One region of the Parabacteroides sp. AF19-14 genome, then DNA from elsewhere that is predicted to be linked to it. Evidence: riboswitches for the same ligand, from Rfam matches in the RefSeq annotation. Region 1 holds a riboswitch; each other region holds the start of a gene.
The links. A riboswitch is a leader RNA that binds a small molecule or an ion and turns the genes downstream of it on or off. The one in region 1 is predicted to bind cobalamin.
Positions count from the first base shown of each region.

Region 2: it holds a riboswitch for cobalamin, as region 1 does, so the genes downstream of both, DWX33_RS08280 (TonB-dependent siderophore receptor) here and DWX33_RS07390 (porin family protein) in region 1, are expected to answer to the same signal.
Region 3: it holds a riboswitch for cobalamin, as region 1 does, so the genes downstream of both, DWX33_RS08240 (TonB-dependent siderophore receptor) here and DWX33_RS07390 (porin family protein) in region 1, are expected to answer to the same signal.
Region 4: it holds a riboswitch for cobalamin, as region 1 does, so the genes downstream of both, DWX33_RS08295 (TonB-dependent receptor) here and DWX33_RS07390 (porin family protein) in region 1, are expected to answer to the same signal.

Region 1 is NZ_QTMJ01000005.1:221,051-226,621, forward strand. Features, by position in the region: gene scpA (methylmalonyl-CoA mutase) at 1-1,014, shown strand, start outside; gene coaW (type II pantothenate kinase) at 1,144-1,998, shown strand; cobalamin riboswitch at 2,018-2,221, shown strand; gene DWX33_RS07390 (porin family protein) at 2,513-3,121, shown strand; gene priA (primosomal protein N') at 3,209-5,571, shown strand, end outside.
Region 2 is NZ_QTMJ01000006.1:125,301-130,871, forward strand. Features, by position in the region: gene DWX33_RS08265 (sugar O-acetyltransferase) at 1-513, shown strand, start outside; gene DWX33_RS08270 (HAD family phosphatase) at 506-1,123, shown strand; gene DWX33_RS08275 (TerB family tellurite resistance protein) at 1,214-2,011, shown strand; cobalamin riboswitch at 2,066-2,263, shown strand; gene DWX33_RS08280 (TonB-dependent siderophore receptor) at 2,375-4,438, shown strand; gene DWX33_RS08285 (sirohydrochlorin cobaltochelatase) at 4,461-5,558, shown strand.
Region 3 is NZ_QTMJ01000006.1:113,983-119,553, forward strand. Features, by position in the region: gene DWX33_RS08230 (ABC transporter substrate-binding protein) at 1-768, opposite strand, end outside; gene DWX33_RS08235 (DUF5074 domain-containing protein) at 768-2,132, opposite strand; gene DWX33_RS08240 (TonB-dependent siderophore receptor) at 2,153-4,156, opposite strand; cobalamin riboswitch at 4,194-4,399, opposite strand; gene DWX33_RS08245 (putative transporter) at 4,509-5,571, opposite strand, start outside.
Region 4 is NZ_QTMJ01000006.1:131,393-136,963, forward strand. Features, by position in the region: gene DWX33_RS08290 (sirohydrochlorin cobaltochelatase) at 1-469, opposite strand, end outside; gene DWX33_RS08295 (TonB-dependent receptor) at 503-2,686, opposite strand; cobalamin riboswitch at 2,735-2,936, opposite strand; gene DWX33_RS08300 (anaerobic ribonucleoside triphosphate reductase) at 3,199-5,406, shown strand; gene nrdG (anaerobic ribonucleoside-triphosphate reductase activating protein) at 5,440-5,571, shown strand, end outside.

The DNA of each region.
Region 1 (5,571 bases):
CGTAATACACAGATTTACATTCAGGAAGAGACTAAGATCTGTAAGGAGATCGACCCGTGGGCTGGTTCTTACTATGTAGAGTCTTTGACGAATGAGTTGGTACATAAAGGTTGGGCATTGATCCAAGAGATCGAGAGCATGGGTGGTATGGCGAAAGCCATCGAGACAGGTCTTCCTAAGATGCGTATCGAGGAAGCTGCCGCTCGTACACAGGCTCGTATCGACTCTGGTGTTCAGACCATCGTTGGTGTTAACAAATATCGTTTGCCGAAGGAAGATCCGATCGATATCCTAGAGATCGATAATACAGCCGTACGTAACGAGCAGATCGCCGCTTTGAAGGAGTTGCGTGCTAACCGTGACGAAGCCGCTGTTCAAAAAGCTTTGGCTGATATCACGGAGTGCGTGAAGACGAAGAAGGGCAACTTATTAGAGTTGGCTGTTAAGGCTGCCGGCTTGCGTGCGTCATTGGGAGAGATCTCCGATGCTTGCGAGGTGGTTGTAGGTCGTTATAAAGCAATCATTAGAACTATTTCAGGCGTGTATTCATCAGAAACTAAGAAAGACGCAGACTTCCAGAAAGCTTGCGAGCTTTGCGAGCAATTCGCTAAGAAAGAAGGCCGTCAGCCTCGTATCATGATCGCTAAGATGGGTCAGGACGGACACGACCGTGGCGCTAAGGTTGTCGCTACTGGTTATGCGGACTGTGGTTTCGACGTAGATATGGGACCGTTGTTCCAGACTCCGGCCGAGGCTGCCCGTCAAGCTGTGGAGAACGACGTTCACGTAATGGGCGTTTCTTCTTTGGCCGCTGGTCATAAGACGTTGGTTCCGCAGGTTATCGAGGAGTTGAAGAAACTAGGTCGTGAGGACATCATCGTTATTGCTGGAGGTGTAATCCCGGCTCAAGACTATGATTTCTTGTATAAGGCTGGCGTTGCCGCTATCTTTGGCCCGGGTACTTCCGTATCGAAGGCAGCTTGCCAGATCCTTGAGATCTTGTTAGGCGAATAAATAGAGTTTAGACCTTACGGTTTTTAAATAAAGAGAGGCTGGACAATTGATTTTGTCCGGCCTTTTTTAGTATTGTATGCGGGTTTATGTACTTTTGTAGCGATTATTCAATTAAAAAGGGAAAGAATCATGGGAATCGTTATAGGTATAGATGTGGGAGGTAGCACGACCAAGATCGTCGGCGTGGAGGATAAGAAGATCAAGAACCCGATGTTCGTGAAAGCTACCGATCCGGTAACCTCTTTATTCGGAGCCTTCGGTAAGTATATTTATGATAATAACATCTCGCTCTCGAATATAGAGAAAGTGATCTTGACGGGTGTAGGTAGCGCCTATATCGATCAACCTTTATATGGCTTACCAACCGCGAAGACGGATGAGTTCCTTGCGAATGGGCTAGGGGCGCAATATAATACGGGACTGGACAGTCTATTGGTGGTCAGCATGGGAACGGGTACCTCCTTTGTCAAGGTACAAGGCTCCACGATCGAGCATATCGGGGGATTGGGTATCGGTGGCGGAACAATCCTCGGCTTGTCTAAGCTATTATTGAAAACGCATGACTTTCACCAAATAGCGTCTTTGGCCGAGCACGGTTCCTTGAATGATATCGACTTGCATATCCGGGATATTACGCCGCATCCGCTACCCGGCCTGCCGCTGGACGTGACAGCCTCTATTTTCGGAAAAGCGGACGCGAACGCTAAGGTTGAGGATATCGCTCTCGGTATCGTTCATATGGTCTTGCAGACCATCGGACAAGGAGCTGTTTTCGCCTCGTTAAATGGCGATATCAAGAATATCGTATTGATCGGTAACCTGACTCGCTTGCCACAATGCCCGGATATTTTCCCCCGTCTGGAGGAGATGTGCGATGTCCATTTCAAGATACCGGAGTATGCCGAATATCGCACGGCTATCGGGGCGGCTTTATGCTATATCAGGAACCGGGAATATAAGGATATTTTTTGTGGAAAGTGTTAGGCTACATCAAAACTTTATGTATCTTTGCTACATGCTTTGTTCCCTTTCGGCAATCGCCGGATAGGGATTAAAAGGGAATCGGGTGAGAATCCCGGACAGTCCCGCTGCTGTAAGCTTCATAAACGGGTTGAGCAATACTGTTGCCACTGTTCATTCAAGTGAATGGGAAGGCGCTTAAGACCGGAAGTAAGTCAGAAGACCTGCAAGGCGTGTATATTTTCGACGGCTTCGAGGAAAGGCCGGAAGAGAACGCAAGAACCGTATCCGGTTTTTACTATTCTTTATCCAAGGTTTTCTTATCAAGTCGTCTCATGGTTTCGGATAATTATTTTGCCATAATAATTAGGGAAAGAAGCATGAATCTGACCGACGGGATGAGCTCCGTGTGTAAGATGCATGCTTTCTTTGCGTTTAAAGGACTGGGGTATTCCGTGAACACTCTATAGAGAATATTTGTTTATTATTAGAAAAGTGCGTTTATTTGCAACGAGTAATTAACAAAAGAAGTATGAATATGAAGAAAATTGTGGGACTTGTTATGGTTGCCTTGCTAGCGTTGATGGCGCTTCCGGCGAACGCTCAGCTTAAATTCGGTATCAAGGGAGGTGTGAATATATCGTCTGTTCATTTCAACTCGGACGTGTTGAAAGCGGATAACGTAACCGGCTTCCAAGTGGGTCCGATGATCGAGACGACCTTACCGTTGGTGGGTGTCGGGATCGATGCGGCGGTGTTGTATTCGCAAAAAGGTTTGGAGACGACCTCGGCTGGCGGGGTTAAGACTTCGATGAAGACGGATTATATCGATGTTCCGGTCAACTTGAAATGGAAATTCGGTTTACCGATCGTCAAGACGTATTTGGCAGCCGGTCCGTATATCGGTTTCCGTGTAGGCGGTGATAAATTTTGGGATATCCCGGGTTCCGTAGCGGATCAGGTGAAGGCGAAGAATTTCAGCGCAGGTCTTAACTTCGGTGCCGGCGTGGAACTGATCAGTCACTTGCAGGTGGGTTTCAATTATGGTCTGGGACTGACTGATAACTATAGCATTGAGAAGGTGAACCTCTCCGACGGTGCCGGAAAGAACCGTGGATGGTCTATCACGGCAGCGATCTTGTTCTAAATAGGTGAAAATAAAATGAGAGAGGCTGGGCTTTAGAAGTCCGGCCTTTTTTGTTATTTTTGGGCTCGTAATGAAACACCTGTTTGAATGAAATACGCGGACGTCATACTTCCCCTTCCTTTGGAGAATAGCTATACCTATCGGATACCCGAAGATCTGGAGAGAGCCGTGACTCCCGGTTGCCGGGTGATCGTGCATTTCGGGAAGAAACGATATTATACGGCTATCGTCATGGAGGTACACGACCGGGAACCGGTATCCGATTTTGAGACGAAGGAGATCTACGCTTTGCTGGATGCCACGCCGGTGCTCCGCCGTCCGCAACTCCGTTTCTGGAAATGGATATCTTCTTATTATATATGTAAGCTGGGCGACGTGTATAAGGCGGCCTTGCCTTCCGGCTTAAAGTTGGAAAGCGAGACGGCGGTTACTTATAATGAGGATTTCGAGGCCACCGCCCCCTTGCGCCCGAACGAGCAAGCGGTACTGGATGCTTTTAGCGGGGTTTTGAAATTGACGATCTCGGAGTTGGAGAAGAAGACCGGTCTTCGAAATGTTGTCCCGATCGTCTCTTCCTTGATGGTGAAAGGGGCGGTCGAGGTGAGCGAGGAGCTAAAGCGAGGATTCGTTCCCAAGACACAGGCGTTTATCCGTTTGGCCGAGGCTTACCGGGATGAGACGAAATTACAGGCGGTGTTCGAGGATTTGAAACGAGCGAAGAAGCAAGAGCTTCTGCTGGTCAGCTTCTTGGATTTAAGCCATACCTTGAATCCCGCTTTATCGAAGGAGCTTTCCAAGAAAGAGCTATTGGAACGCAGTGGTTATACCTCTGCGGTATTGGAGGGGCTGCTGAAACGGGGTATCTTGGAGAGTTACGAGAAAGAGGTGGGTCGTTTGCAAGTATCTGTCTGCCGCTTGCAAGAGCCGAATCCGCTCAGTCCGGCGCAAGAGAAAGCCTATGGAGAGATCCATGAGGCTTTCAAGACGAAGGAGGTCTGCTTGCTTCATGGCGTGACTTCCAGTGGTAAGACCGAGATATACGTCCGTTTGATCCATGAGGTCTTGCGGCTGGGGCGGCAGGTTTTATATATGTTGCCGGAGATCGCTATCACGACCCAGATCACGGAACGGCTGGCGAAATTATTCGGGGATAAGCTATTGGTCTACCACTCTAAGTTCTCGGATAACGAGCGGGTGGAAGTTTGGAATAAGCTATTGCATAACGACGAGCCTATGCTGGTATTGGGGGTCCGTTCGTCCCTCTTCCTTCCGTTTAAGGACTTGGGCTTGATTATCGTGGACGAGGAGCATGAGAATACGTATAAGCAGCAGGACCCGGCACCCCGTTACCATGCCCGTAACGCTGCCATCGTCTTGGCGGGTATGCACGGCGGTAAGACCTTATTGGGTTCCGCCACTCCCTCCATCGATTCTTATTTCAACGCTACGGCGGGGAAATACGGTCTGGTTGAGTTATCTACCCGCTACGGTGATTGCTTGATGCCGGAGATTATTACGGTGGACGTGAAGGAGCTAAAGCGCAAGAAGATCATGAAAGATACCCTTTTCTCCCCTCTGTTGGTGGAGAAGGTGCGGGAGGCCCTATCCCGGGGCGAGCAGGCGATCCTATTCCAGAACCGCCGGGGATTCGCCCCGATGATCGAGTGCCGAGGGTGCGGGTGGGTGCCTCGTTGCGTGAATTGCGACGTTAGCCTTACCTACCACAAGGCGCATAATCAGCTGGTTTGCCATTATTGCGGTTATACCTACCGCTTGCCGCAGGTATGTCCCGAGTGTAAGGGGACGGAGTTCAAGATGCAAGGCTTCGGTACGGAGAAGGTAGAGGAGGAGATCGCTGGGCAATTCCCAGCGGCGAAGGTGGAGCGGCTGGATTTCGATACGGCCCGTACCCGCACGGCTTACGAGCGGATCATCTCGGATTTCGAGAAGGGGAAGACACAAATCTTGATTGGTACCCAGATGTTGTCGAAGGGATTGGATTTCGGGAATGTCAGCGTGGTCGGAATCCTGAGTGCCGATAGCCTGATGAATTTCCCTGACTTCCGGGCGCACGAGCGGGCTTATCAATTGATGGTACAGGTTAGCGGACGTGCCGGACGACGGGATAAGCGGGGTACGGTGATCTTGCAGACTACTCAGCCGGAGCATCCTTTGATCCGTATGGTGCAGCATTTTGCTTATAAGGAAATGGTGAGCTTGCAATTGAGCGAGCGTAGTATGTTCCGTTACCCGCCTTACTACCGTTTGATCGTCTTGATCCTTCGAAGTCGGAATGAGGAGGCTTTGCAGGAAATGTCTGCTTTATACGCCGAGAAACTTCGTGCTCGTTTGGGTGAGCGGGTGTTGGGGCCGGTTACGCCGCCTATCACTCGGGTACAGACGCTTCATATCAAGAAGATCGTCTTGAAGATCGAGATATCCGCCGGGAT
Region 2 (5,571 bases), on a different contig from region 1:
AACAAAAGGCTACTACACCAACTCAGAGAAACGGATTATGCCGACAATGAGGCAAAGCAGCGCATCTATCGGCAGATGTTCGGAAGTATCGGCAAGGATGTTTACATCGACATAGACTTCCGATGCGAGTATGGGAAAAACATCTATTTCGGGAACAAGGTGATCGTGAACATGAACTGTACGTTCCTCGATAATAACAATATCATTATCGGTAACAACGTGATGATAGCCCCCGATGTGAAAATATATACCGCAACTCATTCCGTTCACCTTGCGGAAAGGATGCCGGAAAGGACACATCCCGGAGCGTCCATCTGCGACACAATTGCCCGACCTGTCCTTATAGAAGATGGTGTATGGATAGGAGGCGGCTCTACAATCCTTCCGGGTGTGACTGTCGGCCAAAACTCTGTCATCGGAGCAGGCAGTGTTGTCGTGAAAGATATTCCTGCCAATTCCATAGCTGTCGGCAATCCTTGCCGTGTAATTAAAAATATCGAAGATAATGATTAAAAACCTCATTTTTGATTTTGGCAAGGTCCTCGTAAATCACGATTTGCAACCCTTGCTTGAACGACATTTCGGGGATGATGAAGTGTCACTAATCGGTTTTCACAAAATTCTATCAGATCCGAAATTTATAAACATGTGCGACCGTGGAATAATCCCGTTTGATAAAATGATTGACGGAGCGATAAAAAGGTATCCTGAATATAGTGATGCCTTCACGTTTTTCAAAGATAATTATCTAGAAGAGATAACAGGAGAGATTGAAGGTATGCGTGTACTTCTAAAAAAGTTAAAGCAATCTGGATTCAAACTATATGGGTTGACGAACTGGAGCGACACAATCTACCGGGTCATGGAGAAATTCGACATATTCCGGTTACTTGACGGTATGGTAATATCATGTGAGGAACACTTCATCAAGCCAGAAAAGGAAATTTATCTTCGCCTTCGTGACAAATATGGCCTTAAACCGTCGGAATGTTTGTTTACGGATGACAGAATGGTGAATGTGTTGGGTGCAAAGGCGATTGGAATGGAAGCTGTATTGTTCACAACACCCAAAGAATATATTTTTGAAATAGAGCGAATTTGCGGTATCAAAATTGAACAATGATGAATACCAGAAATTGCAACAGCCGGAGATGCGTTTAGAGAATAGCGAATATCGCACCATTGATTAACGACAAATAAAACAAAGAAGAATATGGGTATCGGAAAATGGATAGGCGGTGTCTTGGGGTTTATGGCATTCGGACCACTGGGCGCTTTAGCCGGTATTATATTAGGCTCTTTCTTTGAGGAAGAGGCAAACATGACGGGACAGCCCTTCGGTGGCAGAACCAATTACGATGATCAATATACACGAAGAGACCCATACGCCGGGGAGCGTAACAGTTTCCTTTTCTCCATGTTGGTAATGGCCTCCTATATCATCCGTGCCGATGGGAAAATCATGCACAGCGAGATGGAATATGTCCGTCAATTCCTCCGAAGGAACTTCGGCGAGATCGCCGTAGGCCAAGGTGAAGAGATATTGCTAAAGCTTTTCGACCAAGCCAAACGCATGGAGCAAGAGAATAGCATAGGATTCAAGAATACCATCCGGGAATGCGGAACCCAGATCGCATACAACCTAAGTTATGAGGAGCGGCTGCAACTGCTGGCGTTCCTCGCCGAGATCGCTAAGAGCGACGGTAATGTTTGCGCCACCGAGATCAACGCTTTAAAAGAGGTAGCCATAGCGATGGGAATGTCTGAAAAGGAAGTTGAATCCATGTTAAATCTTCAGGAAAACTCCCTAGATAACGCCTATAAAGTATTAGAGATAGAACCCACGGCTACGGACGATGAGGTGCGTGCCGCTTACCGCCGCATGGCTATCAAACATCATCCGGACAAAGTAGCCAACCTTGGTGAAGATATCCGCAAGGCCGCCAATGAGAAACTCCAAAAGATCAATGAGGCTAAGGAGCGTATCTATAAAGCGAGAGGCATGAAGTAAATAAGAAAATGGAAATATTTTCTCAATGTCTGTATTATTTAATTAAAAAGACCTACCTTTGCCCACGATTTTAGTAATCAAGCTATCACATAGTTTGGTGAGAGGGAATCCGGTGTGAATCCGGAGCTGTTCCTGCAGCTGTAATCCTCATTAAGTTGGTTAGAAGTTCAAAAGCCACTGTTCCAGAATTGGAATGGGAAGGTTTCTAACCAGAGGAGAGCCAGAATACCTGCTAAAGTCTTACAATAACATCAAGCTTCCAGGATAGAAGTATGTGTCATACAAAAAACGATTCAATTTATTTTTTGAGACATAACCAGATAGAGGCTTGTTGTTTTATTTCGTGTATAAATAAAACACTATATGAGGCTTTTAGCATTCGCTATTCTGGTGGCATGCGTACAATCCGTATGCGCCCAAAGCATATTGAAAGATCCGAAGGAACTTTCCGTGCTATTGAACGAGGTCGTGGTCACCGGTACGGGTACCGAACACTATCTGAAAGACGCCCCTGTGCAAACAGAGGTAATCACTGGCAAAGCCCTTGACAGTTACCAAGGACGCAGTATGCAAGATATTCTGGAAGGGCTGAACGCTTCCATCACCTTTAATCCGAGCGACATGGGTAGTGGCATCCAGATGAACGGATTAGGCAACGATTACATCTTGATCCTTATCAATGGCAAACGGATCAACGGAGATACCGGCGGACAAAACGACTTGAGTATTATCAACCCCGCCAATATCAAGCGTATCGAGATCGTAAAAGGTGCCGCCTCTTCCCTGTATGGTTCGGACGCTATCGCCGGTGTTATCAATATTATCACGAAAAAGAACCGGGATAAAGTGAGCCTATCGAATACGACTCGTGTCGGATCGTATGGAGATATATTGGAAAGCGTACAAATCGGCTTTGGGCATAAGAGAGTGAATTCCACCACCTCACTTAGTACGACCCATACGGACGGCTGGCGAAATACGACCCAAGAATGGGACCATCACGAGGTAATGAATGGAACCGTGACACGAACCGTAAACCGATCCACGAACTTTACGTTAAGGGAGAACTTAACCTACAAAGTGAACGACCGGCTGAGCCTTTCGGCCGATGGCTCTTTTTACCAGAAATGGAATTATCGTCCGCACGGCGCATTCAAGTATTATACCTATGATCAATTCTACCGGAACTTCGATGTGGCCGGAGGAGCTAAATACGCATTGGGAGGACTGAATTTTCTTTCGGTAGACCTAACTTATGGTAACTATAGCTATTTCTATAATTACCATCATAAAGATGTCACGAACTTCTTCGATCCGGAGACGGGTTTACGTATTACTCGTTATCCGGGGGAACATATTCTGGAAACCTCTCAACAACGTTTCCTAGGACAAGCCAAAAGCGTATTCCACCTCGGGGAAAACAATATCCTAAGCGCCGGACTCGAATATCAATACGATCATTTGAAATCTCCCCGGCGTATCGAGAACGGGAAAGCCTCCGTATTTACGGCTTCCGCTTATGTACAAGACGAATGGAACCCGACGGATCGGTTGAATGTGACGGTAGGTGGGCGCTTCGTCGTGCACCAAGAGTTCGGGGCTACGTTTACCCCTAAAGTCTCCGCCCTGTACAAACTAGGCGACTTCAATATCCGAGCCACATACTCAAATGGATTTAAGGCTCCTACCTTAAAGGAGTTGCACGATGATTATATCACGCAGATCGGCGGCGGCCCGTGGAAACATTATTATGGTAATAAGGATTTAAAACCGCAAAAGTCCAATTATTATTCGGCGAGCGTAGAATATCATGCGTCGAACCTGCAGATCACGGTAACAGGATTCTACAACCGTATCAAGAACATGATCGCCCTGACCGAGGTCCCGACAAGCGCCGAAGACCGATTGGATGAGATCGAGGCCAGCATGCAACACAAGAACTTATCCAAAGCCCGCTCTTTCGGAGGAGATATATCGCTCACCTATCAAATCCTATCTTCCTTGGCTATTGGTGGAGGCTATAGCTATACGGATGCCAAAGCGCAATATACGGATGATCCGACCGACCCGAATTATATGCTCTACACCCCGATCAACGGAACCTCATTCCATAATGCCAATTGGAAACTAGCATGGAACCATGCGTGGAAAAAGTATAAATTGGATGTCACCTTGTTCGGCCGGTACCAATCCACCCGCTTTTATATCACGGACGGTGATGGAAAAAGTTATCAGCTATGGCGATTGAATACCCGTCATAACGTATTGAAAAAGAAAAAATGGAACCTAGATATCAATGTCGGTATCGATAATATCTTCGATTATGTGGATCGTACCCCGTTCGGACGCCATCGTGGAACTACGTCTCCCGGACGGACTTGGTACGCCTCCTTTATCGTGAAATTTCAGAATAAACATAAACTATAAACAATCTTAAAAGTTAAATGCGATGAACAAATTTAAGTACCTTTTGCTTGCGGCGAGTCTATTTGCCTCAAGCGCAGTTTTTACCTCCTGTGATGATGGAGACGACGACAATACCGCAAACCCGGCGGAAGAAGTCGTAAAGGCAAGTAAGAAACATGACACGGCGATCTTGTTGTGTACATTCGGTAGCACATTCAAAGAGTCTATCAAGACTTACGACGCAACATTGGCCGATTTCCAGAACGCATTTCCCGACGCGGACATCTATTTGTCATTTACCTCCCGTACTTGCGTGAATCGTGTAGAGGCAGAGACCGGTATCGCACGTTATCAACCGGATCTTTGGTTACAAGCTCTAGGAAATGCCGGTTACAAGAAGGTAGCGGTACAGTCCTTACACATCATCCCGGGTGAGGAATACCTAAGCTTGATGAATACGGACGTGAAGAAGAAATTCATGATCGAGTCTTTCCCGAGTGTTCAAGTCGTAAAAAGCCCTTGTTTGGTGTACGACAAAGAGGATGTGGAAGCCGTAGCGAAAGTCCTATACAGCCACTACAGTGATAAATTGGCTGATAACAAGAACATCCTTTTATTAATGGGACATGGTAACCCGGATAAAAACTATAACGCAAATACGAAATACACGGAAACAGAAGAGGCTATGCAAGCCTTGGCCGCTAACAAAAATGTATTCGTAGGTACCGTTGATTACGGAGATATGTTGTTCTGGCCGGAAGAAGGCGAACCTAATGAGGAATGTGTCTATTCCAAACTTACCAAATACTGCGAGGATCATAACTTAAAACCGGAAGAGATCACGATCTCCTTAGCTCCGTTCATGTCTATTGCCGGAGACCATGCGCATAATGACCTTTGGGGTATCGAGGAGGGTGATGATTTCAGCGCTGCCGCTCCTAACGCCGACGCTTGCTGGAGACTAAAACTTTTGAAGATGGGCTTCAAGATTGACACGAAAGAAAGCCATAACGGAAGTTTAGAGAACTGTAAGATCATAGGCTTAGGCGATTACGACGCTGTTCGTCAGATCTGGGTGAACCATCTAAAAGCATTATATAATGATGCGGAGGCTTGGGAAACCGGAGAAGACTACCAGTAAATAATTGAGAATT
Region 3 (5,571 bases), on a different contig from region 1:
ATGAGCCATATAACTATCTCCGGATGGTACATACCACGAAGAGCCGAACTTCTTCTCCGACAAAACAGTAGGACGATTATCTATATTTGCGGTTAAGTCCTTTAGAGACAAATAGGCTTGCTCTGTTTCTTTAAATATAGAATCGGCCATCTCTTCCTTTCCGAATAGCAAACCATAAAAGCGAATCCACTCCGTACGCCCCAAAGGAAATGCCTCCATATAGTCGGCTCCTTCGATAATGGGTATCCCTATCTTCTCGACAGGCCCATAACTACTGTTCTGGAATGGGGAAGCTATCACGAGTTCCGCGCCGATCTCTATCATTTTCTCTATATTCGGAGAGGTAGCCTCACCTAAATCAGCGATTCTTCCGGCCTGTATACCCTCTTGTATGGCAGGAGTATCCATATAACGAGGCTCACAAACGCCTATAACCTTATCGGTTTCGTGCAGTTGATCAATAATAGCCGCATGAACAGAAGTATAAATCACAATATCTTTTACCGGGACCTTCACGATCGTCCCTTTGGGTAATCCGCCGGGAACCGACTTTGTCCGGTCTACCAATAAATAGCGTTGAAGCAGACGGGTGCTATCCCACGGATCACGAACTTCCACCATTATATAGGTATCAAAGCGCTGAACCGTGAAACCTTGGGCATATTGAATACTATCAGAGGAAAGAGCTTCCTTGGAAGAAGTTTGCTTTCCGGATGGCGTACATGCCACCATCCAGAAAGCGAACCCTAAGAGAATCAGTAATCGCATTAGATATTATCTTTTTGAGCGAGGACTACTTTCATGGGATTTAAACCGGCCTCAAACTTCTTGAACAATTTACCGTCACCTCCGAAACAATAGATATCGCCATTATTCTTATAATCAGACTCTGCGACATAGACATTTCCACCCACGGCACTGATTGAATAAGGGGATTGTATTGAGGTTCCATCTGTAATAAAGCTCGTTCCCGCAGATTGGCTCTTTGTATCAAATGTTAAAAATGCAGGGCTAGACATTCCCCATTGCGCATAGAACAGAAATAGCTTGCCATCCTCATAGGCCATCTCCGTTGCGTTTGGACAATTCGTAAGGGAAGTAACCTCATAAGTCTCCGTATTTATCTTTTGTACCGTATTGGGTATATCCGCATAGTTACCCATAGAAACCACATATACATTTCCTTGCTCATCCGCCTGTATCCGTGTGGGATTCAATACTACATCCAACTTCTTTATCTCTGTAAAAGTAGACAGATCAACCACTGATACCGTTTTATCATACCCAACCTCGGTACTGTAATCCATACCTCCGGAGTTTGAGACAAACAATTTATTAGAAGATACCGCCAATTGTTCCGGATTCCGTCCGACCTTTACTTTCGCCTCAACCTCCAAGGATGCGGTATCCAAACGAGCGACATATCCATTATAATAGCTAATATAGACTTTTCCACCCTCTGATACCATATAACGGGGCTGCCCCTCTGTCTTGACTTGCTTAATGGATTTTGCCTTCAGATCTGTCACTTCTATCGTAGACTCTCCATATACCGCGATATACATCTTATCGCCATACACGATCATATCCTGTGCCGTATCTCCCAGCCCCCTGCCATTTTGAGCCAAGAAATAATCGGGGACAACCTCATCCTTTTCTATGTCGTACATATATAAAGAAGAGTTGTTATTTCCCATATTGCCCGAATTCAAGAAATATAAAGCCATGAAAGAACTATCCTTCACAAAATCAATAACTCTTACGGAAGCATAAACAGAAGACTCACCTTCCGCATTTGCGGCTATAACTAATAAATAGCCTATATTTACGACATCCGTAATAGCATATGAATGTGTTCCAACTTCTACCTCCGCAATTTTCATATCTTTAGCGGTTCCATCAGAGGAACCATAAATCACGTACTTTGTTACATTGTCAACAGAAGACGGAGCTGTCCAATTTAAGGTTCCGCTAACTTTTAAAGCTTCCGGATTCTCATCCGTAAAACTGACATTAGTTACAGATACATTTGGTATGTTCAGTGAAGGCTCATTGTCATCATCACAGCTGACAAACGAGAAAGACATCAATGCACACAAGGCAGAGACACAAACTAAATTCTTCTTTTTCATTACTTTACTTTTATAGTTTACTAATAGGATAAACAAATACTTAAACGCCAAGAACGGCCCGGCATGGGATAATACTGAATAACATCATAATTCACGTTCGCAAGATTTAACAATTCACCTTGCAAACGCAAACCGAAATATCGAAAACGAAAATCTCGATTTATAGAAATACTCTGTTCTATATAAGAATCAATCCTGTTCCGATCTATATTTTGCGGCAATGCATAACGATCACCAACCGCAGTCAGTATATAAGAGACATTTACCCATGGATTTTCCAAGGTTACGGAAACCGTGCCAGAATGACGAGGTGTATAAGGAATCTGATCCTTATAATTCTTAGCTTCCGGATCTGTCACATCAACCGCGTATTGAAAAGAATAAGTGGAAGCCAAAAGCAAGCTCATTCGTAAGGGCAATCGGAATTGTGTAGATAAATTTACATCTACCCCTTTAATATCCACTTCGCCCATATTCATCATCTTCCAAACATACATGGTAGGTAAAGCCACGATCTTATCTTTCACCGTATTATAATATCCATCCGCCGAAATACTGAAATGCCGCAGCCAATCCCCACAGGAAGAACTCCATGTTACCCCTACATTATATTGGGAAGTTTCTTCCGGTTTCAAATTTGTATTTCCCATACGGAGGTAATACAAGTCCGTAAATGTAGGAACCCGGAATATATCTTTGTAAGAGGCACGTATCCGCAAAGTACTTTCCGAGAATGGCCGCCAAGACAAACTTACAGCCGGGGATAAACGCCTCTTATCATCCGGTTTTTCCCCTTGCTCCACTTTATCAGTGATATATGTTCCCAATAAACTAGCGGTAGCCGTGAATCGACTGTTCTTATATTGCACCGCTAGTACTGATTGAGAGGCCATTCGCTTTGGATTAGGGCCGTTCACAAAATTATTGTCCAGCATAGAGCGAGTTAAATCCGTAGTCAACGTCGCCGATACATACTTTATAGGAGTATACAGCAAACCTACAGAGCCATAATACTCATTCTGTGTATTCAAATCGACTTGTTCGCCCGCAGCATATTTATCATTTATATCTAAATAACGAGTAAAAGCATAATTATACTTAGCCATGGCCCGTAGCGTAAATTTCTCATTAAGAACATTCTTATACCCCGATTGCACGAAAAAGTTATTATCCCATAATCGTTCAGAAGTGTTCTTGTTATATAAATTAACAGAACCGGGAAGCCCCCGCTCCGAATCAAAATAGTACGCCTTAAAGGAAAGTTCGCCTCCCCTTCCAAAATCGCCGAATAGATTACCTTCCAAATGGAAAGAATGGATATCGCTATTTCTTCGCTTCTCTCTCGTTTCCAATTCCCCATTAATTAATGTATAGGGATATTGTCCATCCGCACGCACGAAATCACCATGTAAGGATGCGCTCCAACGCTTTCCTAATTTTTGATCATAATGCAGCACAGGATTAAAAAGCCCGAAGGAACCTCCCTTAACCTTAAGATAAGTATGAAACGATTTGTCTTTAAACGTGGGCTTTCCGGTTTGTATATTCAAGGCGCCTGCCGAAGCATACACCCTTGCCGTTTGGAAAATGTCATCCGACTGCCCGATTGACAAGGAAACCATCTCCACATTATCCAACGAGAAACGGCTGATATCGACTTGCCCGCTTTGCGCGTCCGTAATCGTCACCCCATCGTAACTGACGGCGGTATGCTTCGCTCCCAAGCTACGTACCGAGACCGTTTTCAATCCTCCGATCCCCCCATAATCCTGTACCGTAACTCCCGAGAAGCGTTTCACGGCCTCGGATAGGTCTTGTACTCCCAAGCGATCGATTCCCGCCCGGTCCATAATTTGCAAAGGCGTACCTTCACGGGTGACCGACGGACGTACCTTCTCCACCACTTCCACCCCGGAAAGCTCGTGATAGGCCGTCGTATCGATCTGTTGACCGTAAGCGACACCCAAAGAGAATAACCATGCGCTAAAAACGCATAGGCATCTTATAAGATATAAATCTCGCATAGCAACATTTAGATTTACCAACGTCTTCACCCGAAACGTCGCATAACAAAATCATGGCAGGTTTTCTGGCTCGTCCACCCTCTGTCGGCTACCTTCCCGCCTATCCGATAGGCAGTGGCAACAAGATTTGCCGGGGCTCCAAGGACTTACAGCTACGGGTACAGCTCCGGACTCGCACCGGATTCCCTTTTACTGATTATTATCGGAATCGATAACATCTACACCTTGATTGGCCGCAAAGATACATGTTTACTTTTTGATTAGCAACAAAAAAGCCCCCCGGCGAATCACTTCGGCGGAAGGCTAGGGAGTTTACACTTTTCTAAACATTACTAACAACAAAATATTTATTCTATGTATAAAAGAATAATATCATTAACTGTGCGGTCAACACACGCAAAAACATGGTCAATGGATAAACCGTCGCATATCCAACCGCCGGCGCATCATTTCCTGCCGCCATATTGGAATAGGCTAACGCAGGAGGATCGGTCGTACTTCCCGCAATCAATCCCATCAACGTAAAATAATTCAGTTTATAAAAATACCTTCCCACACAACCGATAATCAGTAGAGGCAATAACGTTATTATAAAACCATAACCGATCCAAGCTACACCACCCTTATTGACTATCGTATCGACAAAACCTTCACCCGCACTCAATCCCACGCAGGCGAGAAACAACGTGATTCCTAATTCCCTCAATAGTAAATTAGAACTTTGCGTGGTATAAGTAACCAATTTATAACGATAACCGAACCGGCTTATCAATATCGCAACGATCAACGGACCTCCCGCTAATCCTAATTTCACCGGTTGAGGAATACCCGGAAAACTAATAGGAAGACTTCCCACGATAATACCCAAAACTATACCAACAAAAATAGTCACCAAATTAGGTTCATTCAAGCGTTTCATTGAATTACCCAGCGTCTCGGCAACTTTCTCCACCGCCAATTCACTACCGACCACTGTCACCCGGTCGCCTATTTGCAAGACCAGATTAGGAGTAGCTACCAACTCCAGCCCCGCACGATTGATCCGAGTCACGTTAATTCCATGTAAACGGCGTAACTGCAAAGCCCCTAATTGCTTACCGTTGATTTCAGACCGGGTAACCAAAATACGCCGGCTGATAAACTGGCTTTCCGCCGGAATCCATTGCTTACGATCCATCTGTATTTCTTGACCGATAAAAGTCTTTATCGCCTCCACGTCATGCTCTGCGGTAATAACAAAAATCTTATCATCTCCATTCAATACCGTGTTCCCCGCCACGATCTCTATCCGATTCGTATCGTTACGTAAAATACGGGAAATAACAAATTCACGGTGTTCCAACAATTTAGATAGCTCACTTACGCTACGACCAAAAATCGCCGGATTCTTCACCACCAAAGAGATAGGTACAGCC
Region 4 (5,571 bases), on a different contig from region 1:
CATATAACAAGGGATTACCTACACGCAAATCCTTAAACAAACCTTTTCGCTGTTCCGCCTCTTTGCGGATCGCTTCCATCTCCACACCCTCTATAATGATAGTCGGTTGGATAATTACATGGGTAAACCCTTGATCACGCAACTCCACCAAGGCGTCCGCCGGCAACTGAACCCAAACACCTTGCGCCCTCAACCGACTCACTACGCTACGGGCGCTATAAGCCTGCCGGACTTCCACGTCTGGGAAAGCCTCCTTGACACGCTTGTTCATCACATCGAGTACTTGGGTACGAGCTTCCGGGTAAGCACTCCCGAAATGTACCATCAAGATCGCTAACTTATCTCCCTTTTCCATGCTCTCCCGGATATCGGAAGCGTAAAACTCCCGCCCGGGTTTCGCCCATAATGAACAGGCGAGCCCAAGCAGGAGTGAACAAACAAACATGGATCGTAAAAATCCCCTATACATTATTATATTAGTTAATAGTTGACATGTGACAGTTTACTGCTTGAAACGGACCAGAAGGCTGACGTAATAGGTACGGCCCGGGGTCAATGTAGCGTAATTGTAATTAAAGGGACGATCATCTACATAATCAAAAAGGTTCTCGATACCTACTCCCGGTTCCAACAAGAAATCGCCGGCTCTAAACGTATGGCTCGTATTGAGATTCCACAAGGAATATTTCGGTGCGTATCCATAAGAAGTAGAATAACGTTCCCCTTGGATACGTCCGTTAAAATTCACGTTCAGCTTATACTTATTCCAAGTATGAGACCACATAGCCGCTACCGTACCACTATGCTTAACGGTCTTATCCAAAGGTTCATCCTCGTATACGTTCTTTCCATCCATGAAACTATAGCCACCATTCAAGGTAAAGCCCGCTCCCAGATAACTATTGAAGGTTACGTTAATACCTTTGATCTTCGCTTTATCGATATTCGCACGCATCTGTATCTCATCATAGTCCGTACCATGGGCGGTGTTATAAGCATCCCGTTCCGCCGTATCCAACATCTTATAGTTAATCATGCTACGCACGTTATTCATAAAAGCGGATACGGACAAAGAGAAATACCGCATCGTATATTCAGCGCTCAACGTAAAGTTGTCGCTCTTCTCCGGGTCCAGATCCGGATTACCGATCGTAAGGCGAGTCGCTCCGGACGCTTTCTTCTCCGATTCCGTATACAGCTCTTTCAATTCAGGTGTACGGAAACCAGCCGCATACGATCCGCGGAAATTAAAACCGCCTACCTTATACAGCAAAGCCACGTTAGGAGTCGCATAACTCTTAAAATTCTCATGGTAAATATAGCGCAAACCCGCGTACGCTTGGAAATGCTCATTGATATTGATCTCGTCTTGAGCATAAAGCGCAGTCGTGTACATACTTTTACCCGTTATGTTATCCGTCTCACTGCTCAGTAACTCTTTAATGAACTCCGCACCAGCCGAAAGCTTATTATATTTGCCCAAACGAAAGATTCCCTTGACATTCAAGTTATGGTAATGAATCCGTTTCGTCATATCACTCTCTCCGCTTTTCTTTCCATCAAAGAAATCCTTATACGTACTATGATTGTCCGACAGATAATCAGCGTTCAAATAAGAGTTCTTATTAATCATGTACTGAGCGCCCGCCCCATAAGTGAACGTCTCTTTTCTCATATCATAGTTGGTCGTATTCACTTTATCCATCGGCATCGGACGATCGCTGGAACGTCCGAAGAAAGTGCCACGCACATAAAAAGACAAACGATCCGTAGCGTCGTATGTGAAACGTTGGTTGATCACGTTCCGGTGAAATCCCTCGGAAGCTTGCTTATTGGTAGGAACCAACTCGCCTTTACTCTCCGTATAGGGATTTAATTGCCAACCATCGGCCCGTTGATATTGATAAGAAGTATATGAACCGAACTTCCCTACATTCACGTCCGCGTTGACCGACTGCAAGAATTGGTTCTTGCTACCATAACGGCTATTGCTCGTCACGTTCACCTTATTGCGGGAATCATCCGTGATGATATTGATAACGCCGGCGATCGCGTCGCTACCATACAAAGCGGAAGCGGCCCCGTTCAAGATCTCTACCCGCTTTACGTTAGACATATCGATACGGGAATAGGTATCATCGCCGGCCAAACGCTTACCGTTTTCCAAGATAACCACGTATTTCTCTGTCAATCCGTTCATATTCATCGTAGCCCCCTGTCCGTTTTCCATAAATACGATACTCGGATTCAGCTTGGTCATCGCATCTTGGAAATTGGTTACGCTCGCCTCTTTCAAGTCTTTTCCCGTAAGCACTTTCACGGGAATAGGGGAATTACTCATGCGGCGATGCGAACCGGTACCGGTTACCACCACTTGATCGATATTCACATACTTTTCTTTCAGCTTAATAACGACATCTTTTTCCGAGTGATCCGTTTGATACACGCCTTGCTCATAGCCAAGGTAAGTCACACGAATACGATGTCTACCATCGGGAAGGTTCAGCTCAAATTTTCCGCTGGCATCCGTGGTTGTACCATTCAAGGATTCCGACACGCGGATATTCGCACCCGGAATTGGTTCATTACTTTCATCCACGACCTTACCCTGTAAACGTACCTGCGCAAATGATACGTTTATCGCACAACTTACAGCTAAAGCCGCGCACAAACACTTTCTTTTCATAAACGATTTGTTATTATGTATATTTCCGCTTTCCTGACCCCGAGAAAAACAGCAATAAAAACGCTTGGCAGGTTTCCTGACTTACCTCGTAGAAAACGACCTTCCCGTCTTTTACAGACAGTGGTATGAGAAATGTTTTCTACTTTACAAAAGCTTACAGTAGCGGGCACTGCTCCGGATTCACACCGGATTCCCTCTTTATGACGAAACCGGATGGTTTTACGTCATCACCAAAACGGGGGCAAAAGTATGAATTATTTTATATAAACAAAAATATATCCCGGCTTATGTTCTTTAAAAGCTTTACAAAGAGAAGCTTATAACACACCACATCGCCAAAAAGGAAAACAAAAGCAATCATACAAGACGCAAAGTTTTCCAAAACTTTTTACAACGCACTACAAATTAACACCTTAACATAATTTAATCAGCAAAAAGTTTTCCAAAAAGAAAATCATATGGAGTAATAAGATACCTTTGCACGCATAATCAATCACAAATTAATCGACATCATGATACAGACAGTTGTTAAACGGGACGGGCGTATCGTTGGCTTCAACGAGGAGAAGATAGTAACCGCTATCCGTAAAGCCATGTTGCATACAGACAAGGGAGAAGATATGCAACTGATTCGCCAGATCACAGATCATATCTCATTCAAGGGAGAACCTCAAATGACCGTAGAGGCGATTCAAGATGCCGTGGAACTGGAATTGATGGCCAGTAGCCGGAAGGACGTAGCGCAGAAATATATCGCTTACCGAAATCAGCGAAGCGTAGCCCGCAAGGCGAAAACACGGGATATGTTCTTGGAGATTATCAATATCAAATCCAACGACATCACCCGTGAGAACGCGAATATGAACGCCGATACACCCGCCGGCATGATGATGAAATTCTCCAGCGAGACCACCAAGCCGTTTGTCGATGACTATTTATTGAGCGAAGAGGTCAAGGAAGCCGTATCAAACAACTATCTCCATATTCATGATAAAGATTATTATCCGACTAAAAGCTTGACCTGCGTACAACACCCGTTGGATCGCATCTTGAAATACGGGTTCTCCGCCGGTCATGGCGAATCACGTCCGGCTAAACGAATCGAAACCGCTAGTATCCTTGGCTGTATCTCTCTAGAGACCGCCCAAAACGAGATGCATGGCGGACAGGCGATACCGGCGTTCGACTTCTACCTAGCTCCTTACGTACGTAATAGCTTTATCGAGGAAGTAAAGACCTTAGAGGATTTATACGGACAGGATTTCTCCCACTTATATAATAAGCCTATCGACGATTACCAGACACAGACCTTGGATGGATTAAGCGGTGATAGACGCGTCATACAACATGCCATCAACCGCACGGTAAGCCGTGTACACCAATCGATGGAGGCTTTTATCCATAATATGAACACGATCCATTCCCGTGGAGGCAACCAAGTGGTATTCAGCTCCATCAATTATGGAACCGACACCTCGGCGGAAGGTCGTTGCATCATCCGGGAGTTATTAAAAAGTACTTACAGAGGCGTAGGTAACGGCGAGACCGCTATCTTCCCGATCCAGATATGGAAAAAGAAACGAGGCGTAAGCTATCTGCCGGAAGACCGCAACTACGATCTTTACCAATTGGCCTGCAAGGTCACCGCCCGTCGTTTCTTCCCGAACTTCTTGAATCTCGACGCGACCTTCAACCAAAGCGAGGATTGGAAAGCGGACGATCCTCAGCGCTATATCCACGAGGTAGCGACCATGGGATGCCGTACTCGTGTATTCGAGAATCGTTTCGGACCGAAGACTTCTATCGGACGAGGTAATCTCTCTTTCTCGACGATCAATATCGTGCGATTGGCTATCGAGTGCATGCAGGTGGAGAACAAGGAAGAGCGTATCGCCCTATTTTTCGCTAAACTGGATCATATGCTGGAACTTACGGCTCGTCAGTTGCATGAGCGTATGGAGTTCCAGAAAACCGCTTACGCGAAGCAATTCCCGTTGTTGATGTCTTCCTTGTGGTTAGGCTCGGAAAAATTGAAGCCTAACGATTCGATTGCCTCCGTTATCAACCAAGGCACCTTGGGTATCGGCTTTATCGGACTGGCCGAATGTCTGGTGGCCCTTACCGGTAAGCATCATGGCGAAGATGAGGATTCGCAAGCCTTAGGCATAAGGATCGTTACGTATATCCGGGATCGTGCCAACCAATTCTCTGAGCAATACCAACACAATTATAGCGTACTGGCAACTCCGGCAGAAGGCTTGTCCGGCAAGTTCACGGGAAAAGATCGTAAGAAGTTCGGATCGCTTCCGGGTATCACGGATCGGGATTATTATACGAACTCTAATCACGTCCCGGTATATTATAAGTGCAGTGCCCGTCATAAAGCCGAAGTGGAAGCTCCTTATCATGATTTGACTCGTGGCGGCCATATCTTTTACGTAGAGATGGATGGCGACGCTACCCATAACCCCGAAGCGATCATGCGTGTCGTGGATATGATGGATAAATACAATATCGGATACGGTTCCGTAAACCATAATCGTAACCGTTGTCTGGATTGTGGCTACGAGAACTCCACCCCGAATCTGGAAGCCTGCCCGAAATGCGGCAGCAAACACTTGGACAAACTTCAACGCATCACCGGTTACTTGGTAGGAACCACCGACCGTTGGAACAACGCCAAGCTATCCGAGCTGAACGACCGCATCACCCACAACTAATTTTCAATTGTCAATTGTCAATTTTCAATTACCATGTTGTCTATCATAGATATCATCGAAGATACCACCGTAGACGGTCCGGGATTCCGGACCGCCATCTATGCGGCGGGTTGCCCGAACAAATGCCCGGGTTGCCACAACCCCGAATCATGGGATATCCATAAA